One region of the Citrobacter enshiensis genome, then DNA from elsewhere that is predicted to be linked to it. Evidence: predicted binding sites of a transcription regulator. Region 1 holds the regulator's gene; the other holds the start of a gene.
The links. The regulator PhoB, encoded in region 1, activates phosphate uptake and scavenging genes when phosphate is short. The targets are predictions, from matches to a motif close to CTGTCATAAAACTGNCNNAT.
Positions count from the first base shown of each region.

Region 2: phnC (phosphonate ABC transporter ATP-binding protein) is a predicted target of PhoB. The motif match lies at 2,294-2,313, and genes of this name have one in related genera.

Region 1 is NZ_CP119862.1:3,661,808-3,666,022, forward strand. Features, by position in the region: gene phoR (phosphate regulon sensor histidine kinase PhoR) at 95-1,390, opposite strand; gene phoB (phosphate response regulator transcription factor PhoB) at 1,447-2,136, opposite strand; gene sbcD (exonuclease subunit SbcD) at 2,329-3,531, shown strand; gene sbcC (exonuclease subunit SbcC) at 3,528-4,215, shown strand, end outside.
Region 2 is NZ_CP119862.1:4,439,134-4,443,348, forward strand. Features, by position in the region: gene crfC (clamp-binding protein CrfC) at 1-772, opposite strand, end outside; gene P2W74_RS21150 (zinc ribbon domain-containing protein YjdM) at 1,352-1,687, shown strand; gene yjdN (VOC family metalloprotein YjdN) at 1,821-2,267, shown strand; gene phnC (phosphonate ABC transporter ATP-binding protein) at 2,400-3,188, shown strand; gene phnD (phosphonate ABC transporter substrate-binding protein) at 3,254-4,215, shown strand, end outside.

The DNA of each region.
Region 1 (4,215 bases):
TCAGACGTTGAAAAATTCAGCGGGTGAATCTTTACCGCAAAGAAAAAAAGCCAGCATTCGCTGGCTTATGGAAAGATAATCTTACATTGCAACATTAAGCATTATTTTTGGCAATTAAACGTTCCGGCAGAACAAAACTAAACCGCGTTCCTTTCCCCACGGTGCTGTCGATAATCAATCGACTGTCGTGATGATTTAATGCGTGCTTAACAATCGCCAGACCCAAACCGCTGCCGCCAGTTTGCCGTGATCGCGCCTTATCCACCCGGTAAAAACGTTCAGTCAGACGCGGGATATGTTCAGGGGCAATGCCCGGCCCATCATCCTGCACGCTGAACTCCACGCCCTGCGCGGCGAGCTGCCAGCGCACGGTGATATGCGTCCCCGCCGGGGTGTGATTCACCGCGTTATACACCAGATTCGAAATCGCACTACGCAACTGATCATCATTGCCCAGCACGCAAAGCTGACTGTCGACCTCAAACGTGAAGCTATGCTTCTGCTGACTTAACGTTTGCGCCTCGCGTTCAACGACGCGCAGCATCATCGGTACGTCCACGCGTTCGTTGAGCAGCAGTACAGGCGCAGCCTCAATTTTCGACAGCGTCAGTAACTGTTTCACCAGCCCTTCCATGCGGTGCGTTTGCTCGCGCATCGTATGCAGCGCTTTTTCCCGCGTGGCCCCCTCCAGAGACTGTTCCTGCATCATCTCCAGATAGCCCTGCAACACGGTGAGCGGCGTACGCAGCTCATGGCTGACGTTGGCGAAAAAGTTTCGCCGAGCCCCTTCGAGCTGGTGCATTTGCGTCACATCACGCGCCACCATCAACAACTGCTTGTCGGTGTAGGGCATCACCCGAATCTCCAGATGCCGTCCGGTGTTTAACACCAAATTGAGCGGTCGGGTGAAATCGCGTGTTTTCAGATACTGCGTAAATTCCGGATAACGCAGCAAGTTGAGGATGTTCTGCCCACTGTCATCAGGCCAGCGTAATCCCAGCACCTGTTGCGCCAGGCCGTTACACCAAAAGATGCCCCCTTCCTCCGTGGTCAGCACCACCGCATCGGGCAGCGATTCCGCCCCGCTGCGAAAACGTTTAATGAGATTCCCCAGTTCACGGCGGCGTTTCTTGTTACGCAGCTGCATTTGATGCAGGCCGTACAGCAGCGGCTCCCAGCTTCCGCTTCCCGGTGGCGGCGTCATACTTCTGTCGACCCACAACCACCAGGAGAGACGTAATAAATTCCAGAAATGCCAGATGAGCAGTCCCGTTACCGACGCCAGTAAAAACCAGGGCAGATAACCAAAAAATACACTAAGGATAAACGCCGGGAGGCAGCAAAGTATCAGCTCCAGCACCAGCCTTTTCCATGACAGCCGTTCCAGCACGCGTCACACTCCATTCACGATTTGAAAGCCTTGCCAGCCTGACCGGCGGCAAGGCGTCAGAAGCGGGTCGAAAAGCGATACCCTGTCCCACGTACGGTTTGTACCATGCGGTCATGACCGCTATGTTCCAGCGCTTTACGCAGACGGCGAATATGGACGTCGACCGTACGGTCCTCCACATACACGTTGGTGCCCCAGACGTGGTTTAGCAGTTGCTCACGACTGTAGACGCGTTCGGGATGCGTCATAAAGAAGTGCAGCAATTTGAATTCGGTAGGTCCCATATCAAGCGGGTTTTCCCCGGTCATCACCCGGTGCGATGTCGGGTCGAGGCTCAGTCCTTGCATCTCAATCACCTCTTCGACCGCCATCGGTGAAATGCGTCGCATGACCGCTTTGATCCGCGCGACCAGCTCCTTGGGCGAGAACGGTTTTGTGACATAGTCGTCCGCCCCCGTTTCCAGTCCACGTACGCGGTCTTCCTCTTCCCCTCTTGCCGTTAGCATAACGACAGGAATCTCGCGGGTCATCGCCTCACGTTTGAGATGCTTGATGAACTGAAGGCCAGAACCGCCCGGCAACATCCAGTCCAGCAGGATCAGATCTGGCCAGGGTTCATTCAGTTGGTTCACTGCACTGTCATAATCTTCGGCTTCGACTGGCTGAAAGCCATTTTGCTCAAGCACGAAACAGACCATTTCGCGAATTGGAGCTTCATCTTCTACGACCAGAATACGTCTCGCCATGATTTGCCCTGTTATAGAGTTGCTAGTCATCATTATCAATGCGGCGCCATTATGCGTCAGATTTATGACAGATTTATGAAAAAAAGCGTCAATCCCCACGCCAGATTGTTGATTTATGACACCCCATAAACAAGATATTAACCTCCCTGAAAGGTTATAATCCCGTTCACGCTTTTTCGCCATGGAACTGTTATGCGCATCCTACACACCTCTGACTGGCATCTCGGCCAAAACTTCTACAGTAAAAGCCGCGCCGACGAGCACCAGGCCTTTCTTGACTGGCTGCTGGAAACGGCGCAATCCCGGCAGGTGGATGCGATCATTGTTGCAGGCGATATTTTTGATACGGGCTCGCCGCCAAGCTATGCCCGCGAGCTGTACAACAGTTTTGTCGTCAATTTACAGCAAACAGGCTGTCATCTGGTGGTATTGGCCGGAAACCATGATTCTGTCGCCACGCTCAACGAGTCACGCGAAATTCTGGCGTTTCTGAACACCACCGTGGTCGCCAGCGCGGGACATGCGCCGCACTATCTTCACCGTCGCGACGGTACGCCAGGCGCCGTGCTGTGCCCAATTCCTTTTTTACGTCCGCGTGACATCATCACCAGTCAGGCCGGTCTCAGCGGTCGCGAAAAACAGCAGCATCTGCTCACCGCCATCACCGACTATTATCAGCTGCAATATCAGCAAGCCTGCGAACTGCGCGGCGAACAACCGCTGCCGATTATTGCCACCGGGCACCTGACGACCGTCGGCGCCAGTAAAAGTGACGCGGTACGTGACATCTACATTGGCACCCTGGATGCCTTTCCGGCACAAAATTTCCCCCCTGCCGATTACATCGCGCTGGGGCACATTCACCGAGCGCAGGTGATTGGCGGGACGGAACATATTCGCTACTGCGGTTCTCCCATCGCGCTGAGCTTTGATGAGTGCGGAAAAAGCAAATGCGTTCATCTGGTGAGTTTCGAAAACGGAAAACTGCATTCAACAGAGATCCTCACCGTTCCGGTCACCCAGCCGCTGGCGGTGCTGAAAGGCGATTTAGCGGCCATTACCGAACAACTTGCGTCGTTTAAGAACGCCGCGCAACACCCCCCAGTGTGGCTGGATATCGAAATCACCACCGACGAGTACCTGCACGATATGCAGCGAAAAATTCAGGCGTTAACTGACGATCTCCCGGTAGAGGTCCTGCTGGTGCGGCGTAGTCGGGAACAACGTGAGCGGAGCATAGCGAATGAGCGACGCGAAACCCTGAGCGAACTGAGCGTGGAAGAGGTTTTTGAGCGTCGTCTGGCGCTGGAAGAGCTGGAGGTTCCCCAGCGTGAACGCCTCAACCAGTTGTTCAGCACTACCTTACACACTCTCGCCGGGGAACATGACGCATGAAAATAATCAGCCTGCGCCTGAAAAACCTGAACTCCCTGAAAGGGGAATGGAAAATCGATTTTACGGCGGAACCGTTCGCCAGCAACGGACTGTTCGCCATTACCGGCCCGACCGGTGCCGGGAAAACCACCCTGCTGGATGCCATTTGCCTTGCGCTGTATCACGAAACGCCGCGCCTGAGCACACTCTCGCAGTCACAAAACGATCTGATGACCCGCGACACCGCAGAATGTCTGGCGGAAGTCGAATTTGAGGTCAAAGGCGAAGCCTACCGCGCGTTCTGGAGCCAAAACCGCGCCCGCAATCAGCCAGACGGTAATTTGCAGACGCCTCGCGTGGAGCTGGCGCGCTGCGCAGACGGAAAAATTCTCGCCGATAAGGTCAAAGACAAGCTGGAGATGACCGCCTCGCTGACCGGGCTGGATTACGGGCGCTTTACCCGTTCTATGCTGTTGTCGCAGGGGCAGTTCGCCGCGTTCCTGAATGCCAAACCCAAAGAGCGCGCCGAACTGCTGGAAGAGCTGACCGGCACCGAAATTTATGGCCAGATTTCGGCAATGGTCTTTGAGAAACACAAAACCGCCCGCACCGAACTGGAGAAACTGCAGGCGCAGGCCAGCGGTGTCGCCCTGCTCGCCCCGGAGCAACTGCAGGCGCTCACAGAACGTTTGCAGGTACTTACTG
Region 2 (4,215 bases), 780 kb from region 1:
TTTGCAGGTGGGGTTGTCCAGCTTCGTTTGGCCCTGGCGTATCCAGTAAAGTCAATTGCCCCGGCGCATTCTCCAGCCCCGCCAGATGCACAAACTCAACCTCAATCACCGGAATATGTTCAATGGCGGCGTAGGCGGAAAACGGAAAATCAACCTCCAGCGCTTTTGACAAACGCACCAGATCGTTCAGGCTCTTCAGACAGTGGAAAATAGGCTGTGCGCCCAGGTAATGACGCTCGAACGCCTCGCCTTGTTCAATGCGCTGGATGAGGCTATTCATGTCTTTGTCGATTTCCAGCGCCAGTGTCAGATGCTGGCGATCGCACGCTTGCAGTCGTTGTTGCAACGTGTGCATCAGCGAATCAATCGGGGCGACATGGGAAAAAAGCAGCACCGGTTCCTGCTGACCCGGAGTGTGACGAATCAACGTCGGCAGTGCGGTCATCGGGCGATTGCGATTGGGTAACACTTCCGTTCCGACAATTGCGTTAATCGTCGTCGATTTTCCCGCTTTCATGGTGCCAACGATAGCCAGGACCATTTCCAGCCGCGTAATTTTACGCAACTCATTGTTCAGCATGGCGTGTTGGGCCGCGATGCCACGGGCGCTAAAATGCGGGGGCGGAATATTGTCCCCACTCGTTTCGTTTCCCTCGTTCCCACTCTCCAGCATCGTCGGTGAAAATGCGGGTAATTGCCTGAGATGCGAGAGCGAGAGTAATAACAAACGCTCGGCTTCCTGACTTAATTCATAGATTGTCTGTGTGTGCATGAAAAATCTTTCCTTAACGCAAATTTTTATTACTTTTATTTAGCCGCGATTTTTATTATGAATTTTCGGCATATTTAATTACGTGTAGAAAATATTTAAAAAAATAAACCTCTGATGATAATAAGGAATGTATCAATGCTGACTGACCGCTGGCGCTGGGCCTCTCGCTTACCGTAAAACGTAAGAAAGATAAAGGGATGCGTTGAATACATGTCACTTGAATTATGATGGATATATAAAATGCCAGACTCATTAACGTCATTCTTACCTACCTAAATTAGGGGGGGTAAGATTACGCTCACTAACAAAAAATCAGTACGTGTTAGCGTCGGTGGCTCATTATTATCAGAAGGTTTACCTCACCTTATCTTAAATAGCAAAACGTAGCAATTTCCCTTAAAAAAATCGCCATGATACTTTTCTTGCTCTCGCCGCGACCTTCGGCCGCAGGTTGGCATATTCTTAAGTTGGGGAATAGTCCCGACAACATTAAGGATTTTATGTATAATTGCGGCCTTTTTCGGCAATCTGCCATTATTTGGGCGCTTTTGCCCCTGCTGACTTTTTGAGGAAATCCACATGTCATTACCCCATTGCCCACAATGCAACTCCGAATATACCTACGAAGATAACGGCATGTTCATCTGCCCGGAATGCGCTCACGAATGGAACGATGCAGAACCGGCTCACGACAGCGATGAACTGATTGTGAAAGATGCCAACGGCAATCTGCTGGCAGACGGCGACAGCGTCACCGTGGTTAAAGATCTGAAGGTGAAAGGCAGCTCTTCGATGCTGAAGATCGGCACCAAAGTGAAGAACATCCGTCTGGTGGAAGGCGACCATAACATCGATTGCAAAATTGATGGTTTTGGCCCAATGAAGCTGAAATCCGAGTTTGTGAAAAAGAACTGATCGTCTTTTGTAGGCCGGATAAGGCATTCCGCCGCTATCCGGCATTTATTGCCCGATGGCGGGCTGCGATTCGGACCTACTGTACAAAATTCGAACTACACTTAACTGGCTTCTTTTACCTGAGGTAATCATTATGCCGTTAAGTCCCTACATCTCTTTTGCCGGCAATTGCGCCGACGCCATCGCGTACTACCATCAGACATTGGGCGCAGAGCTGCTCTACAAAATCAACTTCGGTGAAATGCCCAAATCGGCGCAGGACAGCGAAGACGGTTGCCCGTCCGGGATGACGTTCCCCGATACCGCCATCGCCCACGCCAACGTGCGCATTGCGGGTAGCGATATCATGATGAGTGATGCAATTGCATCTGGAAACGCAAACTACTCCGGCTTCACGCTGGTGCTTGATACGCAAAATGTCGAAGAAGGAAAACGCTGGTTTGACAACCTTGCCGCCAAAGGCCAAATCGAAATGGACTGGCAAGAAACCTTCTGGGCGCACGGATTCGGTAAAGTGACCGATCAGTACGGCGTGCCGTGGATGATTAACGTTGTGAAACAACCGCAGCCTACCGAGTAACCTGACGGGAGGCTCGCCCTCCCGTACTGTCATCAATCTCTCCTCAACTCTTCATCATCAAGTCACCAACCCTTAACAAAATCGTCACATTAATCCGCCACGATGGGTCCACTTTTTTAGTGAGGCCGCACCATGCAAACGATGATTCGTGTCGAGAAACTCTCCAAAACGTTCAATCAGCAGCAGGCGCTACACGCCGTTGATATGGACATCGCTTCCGGTGAGATGGTGGCTCTGCTTGGCCCGTCCGGTTCCGGCAAATCCACCCTTTTACGTCACTTAAGCGGTTTGATTACCGGCGATAAATCGCCAGGCAGTCATGTGGAGCTAATGGGGCGTACCGTCCAGCGCGAAGGCCGTCTGGCACGCGACATCCGCAAAAGCCGCGCCCACACGGGTTACATCTTCCAGCAGTTCAATCTGGTGAACCGTCTGACCGTACTCGAGAACGTGCTGATCGGTGCACTCGGCAGCACGCCGTTCTGGCGTACCTGTTTTAGCTGGTTCAGCCTGGAGCAGAAACAGCACGCATTGCAGGCGCTGACCCGCGTCGGGATGGCGCACTTTGCATATCAACGCGTTTCAACACTCTCTGGCGGCCAGCAGCAGCGCGTGGCCATCGCCCGCGCTCTGATGCAGCAGGCGAAGGTCATTCTGGCCGATGAGCCGATCGCCTCGCTGGACCCGGAATCCGCGCGCATCGTGATGGACACCCTGCGCGATATCAATCAGACCGACGGCATCACCGTGGTCGTCACGCTGCATCAGGTGGATTACGCCCTGCGCTACTGCGAACGCATTGTCGCACTGCGCCAGGGACACGTGTTCTATGACGGCAGCAGCCAGCACTTTGATAACGAAAGATTTGACCATCTCTACCGCAGCATGAACCGCGTCGAACAGAACGCGCAGGCTGCTTAATTTAACTGAAAAGACCAGGCAGATAAGTGAAATAGCCTGGAACAATGTCTAAGTGAGGAACATAGATGAGCTATAAAGCCGTTGCCGCGCTGGCCTTCACCAGCATGTTCAGCATCAGCACCTTGCTAAGTCCGGCTCATGCCGAAGAGCAGGAAAAAGCGCTGAACTTTGGCATTATTTCGACCGAATCACAGCAAAACCTGAAGCCCCAGTGGGAACCGTTCCTGAAGGATATGGAAAAGTCACTGGGCATAAAAGTGAACGCCTTCTTCGCCCCGGACTACGCCGGGATCATTCAGGGGATGCGCTTTAACAAAGTCGATATCGCCTGGTACGGCAACCTCTCAGCGATGGAAGCGGTGGATCGCGCCAACGGTCAGGTCTTCGCCCAGACGGTCGCCGCCGATGGATCGCCCGGCTACTGGAGCGTGCTGATCGTCAACAAAGACAGTCCGATCAACAACCTGAACGATCTGATCGCCAAACGTAAGGATCTGACCTTCGGTAACGGCGATCCCAATTCCACGTCAGGCTTCCTCGTCCCCGGTTACTACGTCTTCGCCAAAAACAACATCGCCGCCAGCGACTTCAAACGCACCGTCAACGCCGGACACGAAACCAACGCGCTGGCCGTCGCCAATAAGCAGGTGGATGTCGCCACCAACAACACCGAAAACCTCGACAAGCTGAAAACCTCCGCGCCGGAAAAGCTGAACGCGCTGAAGGTTATCTGGAAGTCGCCGCTGATCCCGGGCGATCCGATCGTCTGGCGTAAGAATCTCTCCGAAACCACCAAGGACAAGGTGTACGACTTCTTCATGAATTACGGCAAAACGCCGGAAGAGAAAACCACCCTGGAACGCCTGGGCTGGGCGCCGTTCCGCGCCTCCAGCGATCTGCAACTGGTGCCGATTCGCCAGCTGGCGCTGTTTAAAGAGATGCAGGGCGTGAAGGACAACAAAGGACTGAACGAGGAAGAGAAAACCAGCAAAACCTCGGCGCTTAAGGCGCAGCTGGATGACCTCGA